4 regions of the Bacillus sp. SRL543 genome follow, and region 2 is predicted to be linked to each of the others. Evidence: riboswitches for the same ligand, from Rfam matches in the RefSeq annotation. Region 2 holds a riboswitch; each other region holds the start of a gene.

Region 1 (5,368 bases), 1.5 Mb from region 2:
CCGCTCTGATCAGGGAGACAACAAGCACCACGATGAGACCGGGAATCGGCCCGGCATAAAGCGAAATGATCAGTATGGCGATCATCCGGAAATCAAAGTGAGTGTCTCCAAGGGTTTCGATCGGATACAGCATGCAGAAAACCGCTCCAAGCGAGCCAATCAGACCGTAGGTGAGCTTATGCTTTAAAGAAAGCAGCTCTTTCAGCTGAAATGGGAAAAATAAATTCGCATTAAAGGTAAATGAAAAAAGTATCGTCATATTTATTAATAGCGTTTTTAGCAAAGTAATCAAACGTGCTCCTCCAAAAATTACCTAATAAAGCAGCATGGAAAACTGCCACCTCTATTATACTCGCATATCCAGGCTTGCGGGGGAATTGTACAAAATTCCTGTTTTTCTGCAGGTGAAAGCTATGTACTGCAGCACCTTGAAGAAAAGCGCATGTCGGACCTGGTGTTTTTTTGTTTTTAGCAGCTTTTTCTGTTTATTAGCAGCTTTTTTCATTTATTAGCAACTTTCAATTTATATTAGCAACTTTGCCAATATATTAGCAACTCGCATCTTCACATATCAAAAAAAAGGCCCAAGACATTGTCCTGGACCCATTCAATCAGGATCGTCCGCCTTTTCCGGCCTGATCGGCCAGCTGGTCAAACGATTTCACTTTTCCATGAGGATGCTGTGTTTCTTTTCTCTGGCGCCACTGTCTTTCTTCCTGCTTTTTAGACTGGGTCATGAGAAGACCTCCTTATTGTGGTATCTCTTTTAGATTTGCCAGCTGGCCTTTTTTCAGTCTGAAAACTTTCTCCCAATTGCTCCTTTTGGTTTAAGGAAATTTTAAGGTTGTTGGGTGATGTCAATCTGCGGGGTATTCGGAATCTTTAAGTCAATTTTGAATTTGTACTCATATTAATTAAATATAGGAAGAATCTGTCCCTAGGGAGTATCACAAACACAAAGGGTACCGATTTATGCAATAAATTGCTTTATGCTCACTGGACCGAAACACAAAACCCCAGAACCACAAAACCTCGCTCATATAGCAGGGTCAAGGCGTTCCTTTTTTGGACAGTGCATCACGGTCTGTTGTTCCTGGAGGCTGCTCGAGCCAGCCGTGCTTGATCATAATGTCTGCACCGCTTTTGGCGAAAATGGCAATTTCAACTGACAGCCGCTCATAGCTTGCAGCCACATCGGTTCGCTGGCTGGCAACTCCCGCAGTCGCGTAATTTCCTGATCCGGAAGCACTCAAAAGGGCCATATGGAACATCATCATCTTATCGGAAAACACCTGTGCAGTTGTATCATACACGGCGATATTCGGTGAACCGACAGCTTGTATATTGCTTTCCAAAAGCAATTTTGAAAAAATGCCGACGTGCTTTTGGGAAATCTCTTTGCCTCTCAGCATAAATTCCTGGACTTCCTTCAATTGAGCAGTTTGAGCAAATGCAGCTGATATTTGCAGTCCGATTGAATTGGTCTGGATATTCAGGGTCAGATGGGAAATTTCCACGGCATTCAAAGGTCTTTTGGTCCCGAAGGGGTTCAGCCCGCTTAAGTATTTCTTGGTATCCACATAATCCGTTTCATGCGGATAAGAGATGTAAGGAGCTCTTATGTAAATCCCTTTTTCGAGCATCAGGCTCGTTGTTTTATTATAAAGCAAGGCTGTTTCGGCCAGGCCCTCAGTAAAGAAATTCCGGATATCGCTTCTCGCACTCATAGAGAGCATACCGCTGTATGCCAGCATTCCCGCTTTTGCCATATGGTTGATATAAGCAAGGCAAAAAGTGTCTGAAAACAGCTGTGGAGCATCAGAGTTGACATCCCCGCTGCTGAAGCCGTCCGGAACAGCCATTTTTTCCTCTTTGAATAAAGGGATCAGATATTCCAGATGGCTGGTGGATAAATCGAGGGCATACTGCAGAGCAGCCTTTATTTCATCCTCTGCAGCATGTGATTTCATATAGCCAAGAACACATTTTGACATGCTGTCATTCATATAAGTAGTCCAGAGCATCGCGATTTCTGCCGATGTAAGAGGTGTTTGCTTTTCCATAGGAAGACTCCTTCAATCAGTATGCTGGTAGTGTTTGCAATTGCTAATAAGATTATTAGTCAGACACCTGAAAAGCTACCTTATGCCGGTGCATTTCCAATTCGCCCAAAAAGATAGAAAAGTTAGACTTTTCTCGTTGCTGTTGACGAAATTTTCTAAATTGGTTATTCTTAGTGGACCGGAAAAATTATATACCTATAATATCTTATCAAGAGAGACGGAGGGGATGGCCCGAAGAAGTCTCGGCAGCGGGTTCAATTGAACACTGTGCCAATTCCATCAGGCAGATGCCTGGCAGATAAGAAGGGAGCCTGTTTATACATACTGTCCTCTTCTATCTGCAGAAGGGGATTTTTTTATTCAGCCAGCTAATACCTATATTCTTATCCAGAGAGGCGGAGGGACTGGCCCGATGAAGCCTCGGCAGCAGGTTCTGTGAACACTGTGCCAATTCCGCCGGATATACCGGAAAGATAAGCCGGGTACAACACCTCTCAGCTTATCTTTGCCGGGAGGTTTTTTAGTGAGTTAATGAGTTAAAGGGTATTTTCGGAATAAGCAAAAAGGGCGGGGATATTGCAATTATAATTCTTACTTTTTTAATAAGATAAATCAGTTTAAAGTGTTAAACAAAAAATAAGTAGTGGAGGAATGAAACCATGAAGAAATTATTTAGTTTCCCGCTGGTTATCCTGGTGTTCGCCCTGGCGGCGCTGACAGGTTGCAGCAATGATGAAGCAGTGCCGGCATCCGGTGGAAAAGACGTTGCACAAGTGTTGAATGCCAATCTTGGAGGGGAGCCGTATACCCTTGATCCTGCCTTTGCATCTGATACAACTTCTTTTTGGGTCATCGATAATCTTTATGAAGGCTTGTACCGCTATGATAAAGATGGAAATGCAGTAGAAGGGGCGGCCAGCAAAGTCGATGTGTCAGAGGACGGAAAAACCTATACTTTCACAATCAGGGACGGCCAGAAATGGTCCAATGGCGACCCGCTGACAGCAAAGGATTTTGAGTTTGCATGGAAGCGTGTCCTTAATCCTGAAACAGGTGCCTATGATCCTTCCAGCTTTTTTTACATAAGAGGTGCAGAAGAATACAATAGGGAAAACGGGGATGCTGAAGATGTGGGAATCACTGCAGTGGACGAGCAAACATTAAAGGTGGAATTGAACACGCCTATTAAGTTCTTCCCTAAGGTCCTGATGGGCCAGGGCTTTATGCCGGTGAACCAGAAGGCAGTGGAAGCTGACGAAAACTGGGCGGCAGGCCCGGAAACAATTGTCACGAATGGTGCTTATACACTAGGGGATTGGGAACACAATAATATCCTTACCCTTAACAAAAGCAGCAATTACTGGAACAGCAAAGAAATTACGATGGATACTGTTAACTTTAAGATGGTAGCTGATGCCAACACTGAGTATCAGATGTATAAATCAGGCGATATCGACATGATCAAGAATCTTCCCGCCGACGCGATAGATATGGAAAAGGATGGCAGGGAGTTTGTAAACTCACCGCAATTCAGTGTTTATACCTATACATTCAATGTTGATCAAGAGCCTTTTAATAACAGCAAAATCCGAAAAGCATTCAGCATGGCAATCGATCGTGAGGCCATAACGAAAAACATTTCCAAAGGCGGGGAAGAGCCTGCCTACGGTTATGTGGGGTATGGTGTGGAAGGTCCCACAGGCAAAGACTTCCGTGATGAGGAAGACCCTTACTATACTTTTGATGCGGAAAAAGCAAAAGCATTGCTTGCAGAGGGTATGAAGGAAGAGAGCTGGAAGGATCTTCCTGCGGTCACTCTGAAATATAATTCAGAAGGGAACCACAAGAATATTGCCGAGGCACTGCAGGAAATGTTCAAAGTTAACCTCGGTGTTGAAGTGAAGCTGGAGAATCAGGAATGGAAAACATTCATTGATACTTTTAAGCAGAAAAACTTCCAGGCTGCACGCATGGGCTGGGTAGGGGACTTCCTGGATCCGTACCCTGTACTGGATCTGTACAGCTCAGGCAGTTCCAGCAACTTTACAAACTGGTCCAACCCTGAATTTGATGAGCTGCTCGACCAGTCGCTGACAGAGCAGGACGAAGCAAAGCGTTTTGAACTGCTGCATCAGGCTGAAGCTGTCCTGATGGATGAAATGCCAATCATCCCAATCTACTTTTCATCTCAAAATGCGGCCGTGAAAGAAAATATTAAGGGAATCCGGTTCAGCCCCCTTAATAATCCTGATTTCCGCTATGCCGAAAAAGTTTCTGAATGATCTGATGCAAAAGGAGCCGGAACCCCGGCTCCTTTTGAAGTTTTAAAGAATGCAAGACTTTCAATAAAAAACAGCCTTTTGAAGCCTGCAGTTTAAGAAGAAGCGGCGGGCATATTGGAAGCTGGCAGAGCAATGATTTTGCCGCCGATCTGGATATGAACGGTATCATTGTAAATAGCCTTAACAATGCCCTTTAGCAAAACAGGTGAATCTACCGCTAATTTCTTTGAATCTTTGCTGATTTCCATGCCAGTATCCTCCCAGGTTTTTAAATTTTTGATAGAACGGCTGAATCAATAAACATATAATTCAATTCTATCTTTATAGCTGAAATCCTGCGTGTTTTTCAAACAAAAGTAAATAAACTCCGCAGCTTTCTTCTATTAATGCTGTCAGCCGCCATTATACATATCTCAGTTTCAAACAATCTTGTAATTTTTATGCGACACGACCGTAATTGGTGTATCTATTTTCAAAAGCAGTGCATCCTCATCGCTGATCTGGACAAGAACGCTTTCTTCTTTGACTTTTACGACCGTTCCGGTAATGGAAAGATCATGCCTTTTAAACTTGATTGTGTCTCCCTCTTTTGCCATAATCGCGACTCCTTATCGTTAAATTTTCAAACCAGTAAAAATAAGACGTAAGGACTATCATAGTGAAATTAAATTCATTATTGCACCATAGGAAACACCTGTCAAACAATAAGCTGAACTAAAGTTCATGTTTTTTGTGCGTCAGGATTTCAGTATCTCTGCTATGTTTTTTATATGATATGATGAATCTGGAGGTGAGGTTTATGGCAGAAAAAAATACCGCCCCGTTTTCTGGGGAATTCCCATCCCTGCCCAAGCAGGAAAGAGCGCTTCAGAAACGGAAGGCTCTGCTGGAAAGCGGAAAGCGGTTATTTATAGAAAAAGGCTACGAAATGACAACAGCAAAAGAAATAGCAGCCGCCGCAGATGTGGCCACAGGCACCTTTTACCGCTATTTTTCTGATAAACGCCAGCTGCTCATGGAACT
Region 2 (5,368 bases):
TAAAAATCCTTCAAATAGCCATGGTCAGAAGCTGATATATAGTCATACAAAGAGGCGCCGATGATTTCCTTGCTTGAAGTGAAGCCAAACACTTTCTTGCCTTCATCATTCATATAGGTCCATATACCTTTCTCGGTTGTCATGCCAATAGTATCCCGGCTGTATTCGACCAGGAAGCGGTATTTTTCCTGTGTTTCCATGTTTTCCTCTTCCATATTGACACGTTCGGTCATATCCCTGGAAATGCACATGGCTTCCTGGCTGTCGCCGAGTGTGCTGATACTGGTCTCAAGCCAGATATAGTCGCCTTCCTTGCGGCGGAACCGGAACGAAATACGTGAGCTGCTGCCCGGGGATAGCCCGCGGAATTCTTTTGTGAGGATATCTTTGTCTTCGGGGTGGCAGTAGGCAAGAATGCAGTCTTTGTAAAGCTCTTCCTGCGTGTAGCCCAAAAGGGTGCTGCAGGATGGGGACACATATAAGAAAATGCCCTCTTTCGTATGCCGTGAAATCAGGTCTGCCGAATGCTTCAGAGCCAGTTCGAGATTTTTTGCTTCAACTTTGTCCACAAATAATTCAGATTGATAGTCTCTGTTTGTTGCAATCAAACCGTTCTCCCTCCCGGAATGCAGTTCATTTTGCTCTTTTCCACTATTATACATTAGACAAGCTGGCAGAAATATAGGAGTAAACTCCCTCTTCTTGTATGGAGACTGGGGGAAATGTTGATAACTGGATAGGAAAATGTGGAAAACCTGCTTTATCCACAGCGGGAGGAGGACATTTTTTCCGAAAATCCAAAAAAGTAAGTAAGGGCTTTCAGGATTTGTGGATAAAAATTTTTAACCACATATCTGAAAAAAGGGTTTGACAGAACTTTGAAACGCGTGTAAAGTAAAAAACAATTAATTAAGCAAACAAACTTAATACGATAGCTTCTTATCCAGAGAGGTAGAGGGACTGGCCCTATGACACCTCGGCAGCGGACTGATGAACCGTGCCAATTCCAGCAGGCAGATTGCCTGAAAGATAAGAAGAGGACTGACGCTTATTATTCTGCCCTCTTCTTCTTGAAGAGGGCTTTCTTGTTTTTCAGGAATAAAAGTGCGGGGTGCTGCATAGCTATTGTATTAAATCCAATTAATTATATAGGAAAACCATAATTTCTTATCCAGAGAGGCAGAGGGACTGGCCCTATGAAGCCTCGGCAGCGGACTCTTATGAGTACTGTGCCAATTCCAGCAGGTGTGAGCCTGGGAGATAAGAAGAGACAATGCTGATGATGCATGCCCTCTTCTGTTCTCAGGAGAGGGTTTTTTAATGTTAAGAAAGTATATTTTTTCAACTTTGATTACTGTCTAGCTCCAGCGCCTACCCCCTCGAGGTCACAAGCCACTCCTCCCAAAAAGGCAAAGAACGCCTTTCCGGGAGGCCTGTCTTGTGCTTGTCGGGGGTGACCAAGGCGCTTGCGCATTTCTTATTTGATACGGAGGGAGAAACAAACATGATAGAATTCCAGGATCTCAAGAAAGTGTATGAAAGCGGAGGCCAGCAGGTTGCAGCACTGAATGGGATAGATCTTGCAATCGACAAAGGAGAAATCTTTGGTGTAATCGGCTTCAGCGGAGCGGGGAAAAGCTCGCTGATCCGCTGTGTGAATCTGCTCGAAAGGCCGACCTCAGGCAAGGTGATCGTCGATGGCCATGATCTTACATCGCTTTCGCCAAAAGAGGTAAGAGAGGTAAAGCGCAATATCGGCATGGTTTTTCAGCACTTCAATCTGCTGAACTCGAAGACGGTGTTTGCCAATGTAGCCATGCCGCTTACCCTGGCAAAGCTCCCTAAAGAGCAGGTACGCAAACGGGTAGCTGAACTTCTTGAGTTCGTGGGACTTGCCGATAAAGCTGATAATTATCCTGATCAGCTTTCAGGCGGCCAAAAGCAGAGAGTCGGGATTGCAAGAGCACTTGCTACACAGCCTTCAATCCTGCTGTGCGATGAAGCGACCTCGGCCCTTGATCCGCAGACAACAAGCAGCATTTTGCAGCTATTGAAAAAAATCAATGCGGAATACAATATCACCATCCTGATCATTACCCATGAAATGACGGTCATCAGGGAAATCTGCGACAGGGTGGCGGTGATCGAGGCAGGAAAAATCATTGAGGAAGGCTCGGTGTTCGATGTATTCTCGGCACCAAAAACACAGACAGCCCAGAACTTTGTCAGTTCTGTCATGAATGATTCAATCCCGGATTCCGTCAAGCAGCTTGTAGAAAGAAACAATGGCAAGGAAAGAATTTTCCGGATCAATTTTGTCGGCCAGTCAGCCGGCCAGCCGCTGCTCTCCAAGCTTGCCAAGAAATTCGATATTGATATAAACGTGCTGTTCGGAAATATAACCGAGCTTCAAGGCATCCCGTTTGGGAACCTTGTTGTCGAATTCCAGGGAACCGACCAGGAAGTGCAGCGCGCCCTTATGTACATTCATCAGGAAAAAGTCTCAATCAAGGAAGTGAAAGCACATGCTAGTTGATCACACGCAAATCATAGAAGCACTTATTGAAACCATTCAAATGGTGGCCTTCTCGCTCCTTTTTTCCACCATCCTGGGATTGCCGCTCGGAATCCTGCTGGTCATCACGAGAAAAGGCCATCTGCTGGAGAATCTGCCCATTTTCAACGTATTGAATGGAATCATCAATATATTCCGCTCGGTCCCATTCATCATCCTGATGGTTGCAATCATTCCGGTGACGCGGCTGCTGGTAGGAACCTCAATCGGGACGGCAGCGGCTGTCGTACCGCTCGTATTCTATGCCGGCCCGTATATTGCAAGATTGATTGAGAACTCGCTCCTCGAAGTTGACCCGGGTGTCATAGAGGCAGCGGAAGCGATGGGGGCGACACCCGGGCAGATCATCTTTAAATTTCTCGTACCGGAAGCGCTCAGTTCACTGGTCCTCGCACTGACCATCGCGACCGTCGGACTTGTCGGCGCATCCGCCATGGCAGGGGCTGTCGGCGGCGGCGGTCTTGGCGATTTGGCCATTACTTACGGCTATCAGCGCTTCGACACAACGGTCATGATCATCACAGTCGCCATCCTGGTCATCATGGTCCAGGGGCTGCAGAGCTTCGGCAATATTTTATCTAAAAGAATCAGAAGACGATAACTAGGAGGAAACATCCATGAAAAAATTATTATTAACGGCAATCATTCTGGCGCTGGCGGTTTTCAGCGCAGCCTGTTCATCATCAACAAGCGGCAAGGAAAAAGAAAAAGAAGTGAAAATCGGTGTCAGCGGGTCAGACAACCGCATCTGGGATTTCGTAGCCAAGAAAGCTGAAAAAGAAGGAATCAAGGTGGAAATCGTCCGCTTCTCGGATTATGTCCAGCCAAACATCGCCCTTGCAGAGGGAGAGCTTGATGCGAATGCCTTCCAGACTATTTCTTATTTCAACGCTTTTAAAAAGGAACATGATCTGGACCTTTCGCCAATCGCGACAACCGTTATTGCACCTATGGGAATCTACTCTGAAAAGTATAAAGATGTAAAAGATATCCCTGAAGGCGGAAAAATCGCCGTGCCGAACGAAGCAACCAATATGGGAAGATCCTTCCTGCTTCTGCAGGAAGCCGGCCTGATCACACTGCCTGAAGACTTTGACGGAAATGGCAGCATCGACAAAATCGTTGATAATCCAAAGAACCTGGAAATCGTCCCTGTAGTGGCAGGCCAGACACCGCGTGTCCTTCCAGATGTTGCGGCTTCCATCATTAATAATGGAATCGCTGTGGATGCCGGCTTCAATCCTGTTAAAGATTCCATCTTCCATGAAAATGCAACAGCAACACCATATATCAACATCATTGCCGTTAGAACTGAAGACAAAGACAATGAAACATTGAAGCGCCTCGGAGAACTTTACCAGGAAGACGATGTAGCCGAGTTCATTGAAAAAGAATATAAAGGCAGCACCATCCCGACATTCGTTCCGCTCAGTGAAATTGGAGAATAAAAACTGGTGCATGGCACCGCTAATAGGAGGAGATCATTATGGCAGCACCCGCTAAATCTGTAACCGAATTAAAGGAAAGAATCAATCAAAGTGTGGAATCGGGAAGGGAGCTTTATCTTTCAACAAGCCACCAGATCCATGAAAAACCGGAAATTGGCAACCAGGAATTTTTCGCATCCGGGCTTCTCTCAGGAATTCTTGAAGAAGAGGGCTTTGAGCTGGAGCGCGCTGTTGCCGGCCATGAGACAGCATTCTCTGCTAGGAAAAAATCTTCCAAGCCGGGTCCATCCATTGCTTTTCTTGCTGAATATGACGCTCTGCCTGGAATCGGCCATGCCTGCGGCCATAATATCATTGGCACAACCAGTATTGCGGCTGCCATTGCCTTAAGCAAGGTGGTGGAAGAAACAGGCGGAGAGGTCGTCGTATTCGGAACACCAGCCGAGGAAGGCGGCCCGAACGGCAGTGCAAAGGGCAGCTTCGTCAAGCATGGCCTGACAGAGGGAATCGATGCAGCGCTGATGATCCATCCCTCAAGCAAGACTGCATTAACAAGCTCTTCCCTAGCGGTGGATCCGCTGGACTTTGAGTATATCGGCAAGCCTGCCCATGCCGCGGCTTCACCGCACGAAGGAATCAATGCCCTTGATGCGGTCATCCAGCTTTTCACCGGCATCAACGCCCTGCGCCAGCAGCTGAAGGATGATGTGCGGATCCACGGCATCATTACTCATGGAGGCGACGCGCCAAATATCATCCCGGAATATGCAAAAGCGCGATTCTTCATCCGGGCAGCGACAAGAACATACTTAAATGAAGTTACAGAGAAGGTTAAGGCGGTGGCAGAGGGTGCTGCCCTGGCAACAGGCGCCAAGCTGAATGTGATTGCATTCCAGAATGAAGTCGACAATCTTCTATTAAATAGAACATATAATGAAGCATTCCGTGAAGTCATCGAGGAACTGGGCGAGGAAGTTGATCTGTCAGGCAGGGAAGGAATCGGTTCTACAGATGCGGGCAACATCAGCCAGCAGGTACCTACGATCCACCCTTATATCAAGATCGGCAGCGATGACCTTGTTGCCCATACCGTACCATTTCGTGAAGCTGCACGCTCGGAAAAAGGCGATGAAGCCCTGCTCACAGGTGCAAAGGCGCTGGCACAGACGGCATTCCGGCTAATCACTGAGCCTGAACTGCTTGCTTCTATCAAAGAAGAGTTCGCAAGGAACAAAGAAGCGCAAAAATAAAGGATGGAGCTGCCAATGTGGCGGCTCCACTTTTCATTCGACTATTGATTTTTGTTGAGGCTTTCCTGTGCCATCCGTATTAATTCTTTCACCAT
Region 3 (5,368 bases), 290 kb from region 2:
TGAGGACGTCGTTTTCCAGCGCCATCAGGATGCTTTTCTTTTCAGAAGCAAAGAATGTTTTCCCGTCATTATCAAGGTAGAAGAAAGGCTTGATGCCAAAAGGATCCCTGGCACCGTATAAGGACTGCTCCTGCTTATCCCAGATGACAAATGAAAACATCCCGCGGAGCTTCTCCACCGCTTTTTCCTTCAGGTGGCTGTAGAGCGCAATGATTACTTCTGTATCAGAATGCGTCTCAAATGTCAGGCCTTCTTTTAAAAGCTCTTCCCGGAGCTCCACATAATTGTAGACTTCTCCGTTAAAAATGATCCAGTATCTTTCATTTTCATAGGTAAGAGGCTGATGGCCGCATTCGATGTCAATGATGCTCAGGCGGCGGAAGCCGAACTGAATATGCTCATCATGATAGTAACCTGCATCATCAGGTCCCCTGTGGGTAATGATATTATTCATATTTTCAAACTGCTGTTTTTGCGCATCGTTCAGAACTTGCGCATTTTCATGGACACAGCCGATAAAACCGCACATTATGTAGTTCACCTTCTTCAATTTAGTCACAATCCCATTCCGTCTAAAAACAGCCAGCGGAAGGCATTCATGCCAGCGCAGTCTTTGACCGGCCAGCCATAATTTACAATAAAACACATTGTTTTCCCAAAAAACATACTCTCTAATACTACCACTAAACACAAAAAAATGGCACTATCAACATGAAAAATGGGTCCGGGAAAAATTAGGCATTTACCTGAATTATTAACATATCAGCAGGCCGTTAAACGCTTCTGTCACATTAGACGGAATAGAAAAAAAGCGGGAGCTGCCTATTTCAGCACTCCCGCTTTTTTATGTTCATATCATATTTATTTCCCAGCCTGCTGGCTCAATGAGTCTGCTTTATCTGTGCGCTCCCATGGAAGGTCAACATCTGTACGGCCGAAATGTCCGTAAGCTGCAGTCTGCTTATAGATTGGGCGGCGCAGGTTCAGCATATTGATGATGCCTGCCGGGCGAAGATCAAAGTTATCCCGGACAAGATCGACAAGCGTATCTTCGCTTACAGTCCCTGTTCCGAAGGTATCTACTGAAATGGAAACCGGCTGCGCTACGCCGATTGCGTAGGCAAGCTGGACTTCAACCTTATCAGCAAGACCGGCAGCGACGATATTCTTCGCTACATAGCGGGCTGCATAAGCTGCTGAACGGTCAACCTTTGTAGGATCTTTGCCGGAGAATGCGCCTCCGCCGTGGCGCGCATATCCGCCGTAAGTATCAACAATGATTTTGCGGCCAGTCAAACCTGCATCGCCTTGAGGTCCGCCGATAACAAAACGGCCTGTAGGGTTGATGAAGTATTTAGTATTTTCATCGATCAGTTCTTTTGGAACGACCGGATTGATGACATGTTCTTTCAGGTTGCGCTGGATTTGCTCCAGGCTGATTTCTGGATGATGCTGTGTAGAGATGACGATGGTATCGATGCGCACAGGCTTGTCGTTCTCATCATACTCAACAGTCACCTGTGTCTTGCCGTCCGGACGGAGGTAAGGAAGAATCTCTTCTTTGCGTACTTCTGTCAGGCGGCGCGACAGTTTATGTGCCAGGGAAATCGGAAGAGGCATAAGCTCTTTCGTTTCGTTGCAGGCAAAGCCGAACATAAGGCCCTGGTCTCCTGCGCCGATTGCTTCGATTTCTTCATCCGACATTTGTCCTTCGCGTGCTTCAAGCGCCTGGTCAACACCCATTGCAATGTCAGCTGACTGCTCATCAATGGATGTCAGTACGGCACAAGTTTCGGAATCAAAGCCATATTTAGCACGGGTATAGCCGATCTCCTTGATTGTTTCACGGACAAGCTTTGGAATATCAACATATGTAGATGTTGTAATTTCACCTGCAACAAGCACTAGTCCTGTTGTAACAGATGTTTCAGCAGCAACGCGGGCATTTGCGTCTTTTGCTAAGATAGCGTCTAAAATAGCATCAGAAATCTGGTCACAGATTTTATCCGGATGACCTTCAGTAACTGATTCAGAAGTAAACAAACGGCGTTTATTTGACATCTGATTTCCTCCTTATTTATAAGAATAGAGTGAGGTTCTTATCCGGCGCTACACCTTATTCTTCCCCTCGGATTGATACGGTACTCATTCCCTAAGTAGTATTGAATAAACATGGAGTTTTTATCCCGCTCTCGCGTATGCATTGCTTCACAATCTGCATAACCGGCTGGTCCTGTCCCCCGGGACCGCAAGCCTTCAGACAAGTGCTGAAAGAGCAGGCCGCCGCTGATGCAGAGAACCGGTCAAAGGCATTATATATAAGCCAGGCACAATCAGATTGTATGATTTTATCCTGTTAAATGCATAGCCCTTGTAAATCAGCTTTATGCAAAAACTTCCATAATATGCAATTAAAAGACTTCCCTCAAAATGCAAAATAAAAAACCTTCCCAAAGTGAAAAGGTTGAAAGCAAAATGATTCGCGCCTTTCACTCTTATCGTTCAAGGAATTCTTCCTTGCGTCAGGTTAGCACCTTTGCTAAAAACAGGCCATCGCTGGCTGTAATTTGAACCGTTATGCTCTTTTCAGCATATATCCGTTTTCAAAAAGCATCATTAGCAGGTTGCTGGGTTTCATCGGGCCTGTCCCTCCACCAGCTCGGGATAAGAGAGTATCCGTTCAAGGTAAAATCATAACGTACAGATGTAGTGGCGTCAATCATTTTCTCCACTATAGCAAGAACAATTTTATATTGTCTCATATATGGAAATGACTCAGAGGGAACAGCTGCCATCCTTGCATTTCTTCCTAAGCAGTTTATGCCTGTTCCGTGCAATCCACCTGTATGCCGGAACCCCGGCAGCAGATGCCAAAGGAAGATGCATACAGAGCCCTAAAACGAAGGTAAGGGGGAACAGCAGCAGCAGCCTTCTGACTGCATAGAAACCCTTCAGGACCTTTTTTTCAGGTGTTATAATATGAAGCTCTTTCCTCAGCTCCCTGCTGCTGAATTGAAGCTCTCCATGTTCCTGTTCATATTTTTGCAATGAAACCCACTCTACCCGATGAAGCAGGTCAAGCTTCCCGAAAGATTTCTTCGTCATTTGGCAAAGCTGGCAAGTATTGTCGTAAAGGGCAATCATTTTCACATTACCATCTCCCGCCTGTAGTCGTTCATCTTATTAAATTTTACCATACCTTTCAATCATTCTTAAAGCACGATAAACTTATATCTATATAATATATGTTTCAATGAATATAATGCCTTCCCTCTTTATCTCCAGCAGCGTTCACCGCTTTAAGCACCCCCTTGAATTTGTGTTGTGCAAATAATATGCCGCAAAGTTCGGAAAGAATTTCTATCTTCTTGAACAATTTGTGACACCTTTCACATTCTATTGAATTACCCTATAAAATTGCTTATGATGATAACAGATTGTGAACTATGTAACATATACACTATTTTTATGTTATTAAACTTTCAGCCAGTGAGAAAGGGGCTTATCCATGAAAAAGAAATATTCTTTGCTTTTAGGAATATTTACAATCATTACTATTCTATCAGGCTGTGAGCCGCTGATGGTGCTGGATCCCAAAGGTCCTCAGGCTGCCGTCCAGGCAAAAGACATTATTCTGTCAACGGCAATCATGTCTGTCATCGTCCTTGTGGTTTTTGCCATGCTTGCTTACATGCTCTATAAATACCGCTCTTCGAAGCAAAGCAAGGATTATGAACCGCCGCATATTAAAGGAAACCTGCTCGTCGAAGCGGTCTGCGTCGGAATCCCTGTCCTGATCGTCATCTTCCTTTCAGTCGTATCCACTCAGAGCAACTATAAAGTGGAATCAGCACCGACAGGATATGGCGACAAAGAGCCTTTAGTCGTATACGCATCATCTTCCAACTGGAAATGGCATTTCAGCTATCCTGAAGAAGATATCGAAACAGTCAACTATCTATATGTACCGACTGACCGCCCGCTTGAATTTAAGCTCTATTCATACGGACCGATCACAAGCTTTTGGATCCCGCAGCTTGGCGGACAAAAATATGCCATGGCTGACATGGTCAATACGCTGCATCTGGGCGCAGATGAACCCGGCGAATATATGGGGCGCAATGCCAACTTCAACGGAAAAGGCTTTGCTGAAAATACATTCAATGTAACAGCCATGCCGCAGGAAGAGTTTGACCAATGGGTGGCTGACGTCAAAAAGACGGCTGAGCCGCTTACTGAAGAAAAATTCGATGAACTGCTTGAACCGGGTCATCTTGGACAGTCCACCTATACCGGAACACATCTTGAATTCATGCCTGCTCCTGAAGGCGAGCATGGCGGCCATAACCATGGTTCCAGCTCTGACAGTGATGATGCTGACTCAGATCATGAACATATGGATATGGAAGAGGACGGATCTGGCAGCAATGGCCACTCAGAACATGAAGGCCATTAATAAGAACAGAACCGCTACCCTAGAAAGGAGTTTAAAATCCTATGGAATTCTTTGAACGTTTTGCCATTCCGCATCCCAGCCCTGTTATCTATGCGTCAATGGTTGCTATAGGTTTAACGGTTATTGCCATCATCGCAGGCTTGACCTATTTCAAAAAATGGGGCTATCTGTGGAGAGAATGGCTGACAACAGTCGATCATAAACGGATTGGGATCATGTACCTGATTTCTGCCCTGCTCATGCTTTTCCGGGGCGGCGCAGATGCCATCATGATGCGCGCCCAGCTGGCTGTGCCTGATAATACCCTTCTTGACGCACAGCACTATAATGAAATTTTCACAACGCACGGAACAGTTATGATTCTGTTCATGGCAATGCCATTCATCATGGCATTCATGAACTTTGTCGTGCCGCTCCAGATCGGGGCACGCGACGTTGCTTTCCCTAAGCTTAATGCACTCAGCTTCTGGCTCTTCTTCATGGGTGCCATGCTGCTGAACATCTCATTCGTCATCGGCGGCTCGCCTGATGCCGGCTGGACTTCCTACTTCCCGCTTGCAGGGACAGAGTTCAGCGAATCAGTCGGAACGAACTATTATATGTTCTCACTGCAAATCGCAGGTTTGGGTACATTGATGACCGGTATCAATATGGTAACAACCATCCTCAGGATGCGTGCGCCTGGCATGACATTGATGAAGATGCCGATGTTCACTTGGTCATCACTTGTTGCCAGCATCATTATCGTATTTGCTTTCCCTGTGCTGACTGTTGCTCTTGCAATGGGATCTCTTGACAGATTATTTGCCACTAACTTCTTTACGACCAGCAATGGCGGTATGGATATGCTGTGGGCTAACTTCTTCTGGGTATGGGGACACCCTGAGGTATACATCCTGATACTTCCTGCTT
Region 4 (5,368 bases), 2.0 Mb from region 2:
CTCCGGATATGCTGCTAACCCAGTCCTGCACCTTGCTCTCAGGCATCCTCACGATGGGGCTGGGAATCGCCGTCTACCTTCAGGCAAAATTCCCGCCAAGCCCGATGGATACCTTGATGGTCGCCGTCCACACAAGGTTTGGCCTGTCTTTAAGGATTTCACGTATTGTCAGTGAAGGTTTTGCCCTGATTCTTGCGTTTCTTTTCCATGGAGCGATCGGCCCTGGAACCATCCTGGTCACACTGACACTCGGCCTTGTGGTTCAGTATTTCCATCCTAAACTGGAAACCATAATGGCAAATGGGTTTAAAAAGGCTGCTGTGTAAAATAAATGGATTGAACTATCATACAGTTTTTTAACAAATTATATTTGCTCCATTCATCCGGAATTGAAGTCACACTATCAAAAAAGGCCGCTCCCAATGAGCGGCCTTCTTCTATATTTATCACACTCTGCTGTATTCCCTTGCCTTCTCCTGTTCTTTTTCTAGCTCGGCACCTAGGAATTTGGCGGCTTCAAGCATGCCGTATTTTCCTGCTTTTGCCTCTGCGTCAGAATTATAGTTTGTGTTTGTGTTGACATCGTACGTATAAATATCCCCATTGGCATTTTTAATGAATTCAATGCCGGCGATTTGAATGCCATTTTCCTTGAGGAAGCTTTCGTATTTTTTAATAATAGGGTCGTTGAAGCCTTCAATGATCTTAAACTTTGGTTTCTCTTCCACCTCTTCGCCAACCGGGCAGAACAGATCGCCAATTTGGCAGGCATCGGCCGGGCAAAGTTCAAAGCCTTCTGATGTATCCACCTGGACGGCATAGACGAATTTTCCGCCCACGAACTCACATCTGGTAATATATGATTCTGGCGATTCAATATATTCCTGGATCAGTGTGATGCCATCGACAGGCTCTTCAAAATTCGGCCCTTCGACATATTCCCTTAATGCATCCAGCGAATGGAACAGCTGAACGCCAAGCCCTTTGCCTGCGCGATTATGCTTCGTGATGAACGGAGCACAGTCAAGCTTTACAGCGGCTTCAAGAATCTGATTTTTTCCGACTGCTGCTATTGTCTTAGGAGTGCTGATGCCGGCAGCATTCAGTGCTGTATACTGATTGACTTTGCTGACCTCGAGCCTTAAAGCACGGCTGCCATTGAAGACTGTGCGGCCATGCTGCTCAAGCCATGACAGAACAGATTCCGTCAGCTCCGGCGCAAAGCGGTTCCCCCTTGTGTGGGAAGATGCGCTCATCCTGCTGTAGAAAATACCTTCCGGAGGCACACCGGTAAGATCAACAATCCCTTCATTTAAAAACCATTCCTCGTATGGAAGCTCCAGCTCTTCCAGTCTTTTGGTCAAATGTGCAGTCCACTCGCTGTTTTCGTGTATGATGTGTATTTTGCTCATATGTTCTCCCTCTTTTACTTTAAGATTTTCCTTTTGGCTTCCACCAGAGGCATGACTTTTTCCGAGAATCTCTGCATTTCCTCCAGCTGTGGAGAGAACTGAAGAAGCAGCAGATCGACGCCGGCCTCTTCATAGGCAATAATCTGTTCTGCAATCTGTTCAGGCGTGCCAATCAGATTTGGCCTGAGGCCGCGGTTGGAAACGGAATAATCGTAGAGTTTTACCTGCTGCTCGAGCTGTGATTTGCCGACAAAATCATTATAGCCGGCATAGCCGCTTGATTCTTTTACATTGGTGATGCGGGCGAGCTCTTCCTGCGCTTCTTCTTCTGTGTCACGGCATACGATGTAGGCTGCCATGCCAAATGATTTAAACGGCTCGTTCCCGCTTTCTTGCCTGCGTGCTTTCATGTCGTCAATTTTGGTTTTGACTTCCTCAACTGTGCCGCCGTGCATCACATAGGCGTCGCAGTGATTGACAATCGTTTCCTTGCCGCGCGGGCTCTCCCCGCCTGCATATAGGATCGGATTCGGCCTTTGCACTGGTTTAGGGGACAAATGGGCATTTTTAATAGAATAATATTTGCCGTCAAAATTGAAGGTCTCTTCTTCCCATAAACCTTTCATTACCTTGACGAACTCTTCTGTCCGATCATACCGCTCATCATGTTCAGTGAAAATGCCAGCGTACTGGCGCGACTCTTCCTCCCACCATGCCGATACAACGTTCAAGGTGAAGCGGCCATTGCTGATATGGTCGATGTTGCTCGCCATCTTTGCCGTCACGGCAGGATTATGGAAGCCGGGGCGGACAGCCGTCATGATTTCTATTTTCTCAGTGACCGCAGCAAGAGCGGCCGCTGTAGACCATGCTTCAAGCGAATCCTGCTCCGGGCCTTTTATATCATTCAAGTAAAGTTCTGCTATTAATGTGGTATCATATCCCCACTTCTCTGCTGCCTGGATGACTTCTTTCGCATAGCTGAAGGTCGGGGGCATATTCTCATCTTCTACATTGCGCAGCCAGCCGCCAAAGATCGGCAGCCAAAATCCGTATTTCATCTGTCTCTTCTCCTCTCACTTGCACCTTGTTGTCAGCAATAAAAAAAACTTCCCCGATAAGAAGAAGTTTGGTATGCCTCTATCTTATCTGCCAAAGCATTGCGCTTTGCTGGATTTAGCACCATTCTGACTAAGTCAGCGGCTGCCGGGTATCACAGGGCCAGTCCCTCCACCACTCTCGATAAGAATATTCAATTGATTTCATAGTAATCCTACAACAAAGGTCGGCTTTCTGTCAACTGACTAGTCTAACTATTTTAAAAAATGTTTTTTTGCCTGCTCGCCTTATTTATCGCGTGAGCCTTTTTAGCGGAAACCATTCTGCTGGAAGCAATTTTTCATATCGTCTTTGAAGAAAACGGTCATCAATCAGCAGGATGGTTCCTGTGTCTTCCTCAGAACGGATGAGGCGACCGCCAGCCTGGGCTGCTTTATTGGCTCCCGGAAAAGTATACGCATAATCATAGCCGTTCTTTCCTTCAGATTGAAAATAATCTTTGATCAGATTACGCTCAAGGCTCAGCTGCGGAAGCCCCACACCAACAATGATGACCCCGCCAAGCCTGCTTCCCTTCAAATTGATCCCTTCCGAGAAAATTCCGCCCAGCACAGCGAACCCAAGAAGGCTTTCAGCAGGATTTTCATGGAAGGAAGACAGAAACTCTTCTCTTTCTTCCTCTGCCATCCCCTGCTCCTGGACCATCATCTTCAAAGAGGAGGTACCTTTCATTTGCTCATGGATTTCCCTCATATATTGATATGAGGGAAAAAAGATTAAGTAATTCCCGGGCCGTTCAGCTGCCAGCTTTTCCACCGACCTGGCTAAAGCTGCCCCTGTTGCGCTTCTGTCCTTATATCTCGTGCTAAGCGGCAAAGCAAGGACTTCTGCATTTTCTTTTGGGAAAGGGGAAGGAAGTGACAGGGAATAATGATCCTCATTCCAGCCGAGCATGCTCTTAAAGTAATCGAAGGGCTGGAAGGTAGCCGAAAAAAAGAGTTTGCTGCGGAATCCCTTGCCCATTTTTTGGACAAGATCGGAGGGATCTAAACAAAACAGCTTGAGTACAACATCTTTTCCTGACTTTTCTGTATAAATGACAAAACGCTCATCTGCCAGTCTCGATATCCTCAGGAAAGCCTGTACAGAAAAATAGGTATCAAGCAGCAGCTCCTGCCCCTCGCTCCCCGGGCCGCTTATCAGCTCCTTTTCTGCGCAAGAGGCGAATTCCTCAAGCTGTTCGAGGAGACTTTCCGGCAGCTCTTTATGGATACGATGGCTGCTCTCCTTCAATTCTTTATTGAAAATGATGAAAACATCGTTCATCCTTTTTGCTGCGGAATACAGCTGCGGGGCTGTGTTTTTGTAAGCCCTTTTCAGCTGAAGGAAATTCTGCTTCCCCAGCTCCGCCGAAAACATATCCCTCGCCCGGTCCACCAGATTATGCGCCTCATCAATCAGAAGGGCAGTTTTTTTCTTGCCTTCTGTATGAAGCCTTTTCAGGGATACCCGGGGATCAAAAATGTAATTGTAGTCGCAAATGACCGCGTCTGCCGCATACGCAAGCTCCAGGGAAAATTCAAACGGGCAAACTGTGTGCTTCATGGCATATTTTTCAATAACAGTCCGGTCGATAATGGATTCATGGGAGAAGATATCAAGGACAGCTTCATTGAGGCGGTCATAAAAACCGTCAGCGAACGGACAATGTTCCCTCTGACAGACTGCCTGCTCCTGAAAGCATATCTTGTCCTTGGCCGTTATAGTCACTATATGCATATGAAGGCCTTTTTGCTGCATCAATGAAAAAGCTTCTTCGGCGGCCTGCCTTGTAATTGTTTTGGCCGTAAGATACACCAGCCTGGACAGCAGCCCCTCTCCCATCGCCTTGATGGCGGGAAAAGCTGTTGAAATAGTCTTTCCTGTCCCGGTCGGCGCCTGGGCAAACAAATCCTTTGCGTCCAGAATCGATTTGTACACGGCTTTTGCAAGCTGCCGCTGGCCCTTCCTGTATTCTGCAAAGGGAAAAGGGAGGGCTTTAATGCTATTGTCCCTCTTTTCCCTATGATGGAGCATGAGCCGTGCATAAGGATAGAAGTCTGCAATCAGCTCTTTTACATAACCTTCGAGAAAGGTGATGGTCTCCACCTTCCTGAAGCGCTTTTTTTCTTCCGTGTGGATCTGCAAATAGGTAAGCTGAACGGTGATTCTCTCAAGCCCGCGCTCTTTTGCAAGCATATAGGCATAACATCTTGCCTGGGCCCAGTGCACAGGATGGGTATCTTTATTAATTGCTGACAAATCCTTTGCCGTCGACTTGATTTCATCTATGACCAAGTCCCCATCTTCATTAATAATCCCGTCACAGCGGCCCTCCAGCAGGAACTCAATCTCCTCATGCTGAAGTGCTTCCCTCAAGAAAACCTCATGTTCATCTTCTTCCTTATAAGTACCCTGAATTTTCTTATGTGCTTTCGTTCCTTCCGCCATCGAAGAAGCTGCTGCAAATCCAGACTCAATGCTTCCGGAACGATATACATATTCCGCCAGGCTTCTGGCAGAAATTCTCCAGCTTTTAGTCATCACAAGGTCTCCTTGCCAGCTATGATAAAACCATTATAGCACATACGTTCCCGGACTTACGAAAACAAAAAGGGCGAGTTCGGCCCGCCCTTGTGATCTATTATTATATTCTTTTGGCTCCGTAATAAGCTTTGCTCCAATAAGGATTGGACATAGAATCAATTTTAACGCCCTTGGAGCTTGATGCATGGATGAATTGATTGCCTCCAAGGTAAAGGCCGACATGTGAAGGACCTTTTTTATAGGTGCTGAAAAAAACGACGTCCCCTTTTTTAAGGCTTTTCTTTTGTACAGCTTGTCCTGTTTTATAGAGC

Evidence for each region. Region 2 has a riboswitch for S-adenosylmethionine ahead of AC4E8B_RS21150 (methionine ABC transporter ATP-binding protein). Riboswitches for the same ligand answer to the same signal wherever they lie in the genome.
Region 1: another riboswitch for S-adenosylmethionine. It lies ahead of AC4E8B_RS13145 (peptide ABC transporter substrate-binding protein); the one in region 2 lies ahead of AC4E8B_RS21150 (methionine ABC transporter ATP-binding protein).
Region 3: another riboswitch for S-adenosylmethionine. It lies ahead of metK (methionine adenosyltransferase); the one in region 2 lies ahead of AC4E8B_RS21150 (methionine ABC transporter ATP-binding protein).
Region 4: another riboswitch for S-adenosylmethionine. It lies ahead of AC4E8B_RS10905 (LLM class flavin-dependent oxidoreductase); the one in region 2 lies ahead of AC4E8B_RS21150 (methionine ABC transporter ATP-binding protein).

Annotation. Positions count from the first base shown of each region.
Region 1 is NZ_OZ481794.1:2,600,320-2,605,687, reverse strand. It holds gene AC4E8B_RS13160 (ATP-binding protein) at 1-292, opposite strand, end outside; gene AC4E8B_RS13155 (DUF6254 family protein) at 612-737, opposite strand; gene AC4E8B_RS13150 (DUF3231 family protein) at 1,050-2,063, opposite strand; SAM riboswitch class I at 2,266-2,368, shown strand; SAM riboswitch class I at 2,444-2,543, shown strand; gene AC4E8B_RS13145 (peptide ABC transporter substrate-binding protein) at 2,723-4,345, shown strand; gene AC4E8B_RS13140 (hypothetical protein) at 4,438-4,593, opposite strand; gene AC4E8B_RS13135 (DUF2187 family protein) at 4,765-4,941, opposite strand; gene AC4E8B_RS13130 (TetR/AcrR family transcriptional regulator) at 5,145-5,368, shown strand, end outside.
Region 2 is NZ_OZ481794.1:4,132,107-4,137,474, reverse strand. It holds gene AC4E8B_RS21155 (PAS domain S-box protein) at 1-608, opposite strand, end outside; SAM riboswitch class I at 937-1,036, shown strand; SAM riboswitch class I at 1,165-1,267, shown strand; gene AC4E8B_RS21150 (methionine ABC transporter ATP-binding protein) at 1,505-2,536, shown strand; gene AC4E8B_RS21145 (methionine ABC transporter permease) at 2,526-3,176, shown strand; gene AC4E8B_RS21140 (MetQ/NlpA family ABC transporter substrate-binding protein) at 3,193-4,023, shown strand; gene AC4E8B_RS21135 (M20 family metallopeptidase) at 4,062-5,273, shown strand; gene AC4E8B_RS21130 (alpha/beta-type small acid-soluble spore protein) at 5,315-5,368, opposite strand, start outside.
Region 3 is NZ_OZ481794.1:3,846,921-3,852,288, forward strand. It holds gene asnB (asparagine synthase (glutamine-hydrolyzing)) at 1-529, opposite strand, end outside; gene metK (methionine adenosyltransferase) at 862-2,061, opposite strand; SAM riboswitch class I at 2,493-2,671, opposite strand; gene AC4E8B_RS19600 (thiol-disulfide oxidoreductase DCC family protein) at 2,776-3,144, opposite strand; gene qoxA (cytochrome aa3 quinol oxidase subunit II) at 3,509-4,456, shown strand; gene qoxB (cytochrome aa3 quinol oxidase subunit I) at 4,498-5,368, shown strand, end outside.
Region 4 is NZ_OZ481794.1:2,166,680-2,172,047, reverse strand. It holds gene AC4E8B_RS10915 (YczE/YyaS/YitT family protein) at 1-326, shown strand, start outside; gene AC4E8B_RS10910 (ATP-grasp domain-containing protein) at 447-1,412, opposite strand; gene AC4E8B_RS10905 (LLM class flavin-dependent oxidoreductase) at 1,427-2,473, opposite strand; SAM riboswitch class I at 2,555-2,661, opposite strand; gene AC4E8B_RS10900 (helicase C-terminal domain-containing protein) at 2,763-5,054, opposite strand; gene AC4E8B_RS10895 (C40 family peptidase) at 5,158-5,368, opposite strand, start outside.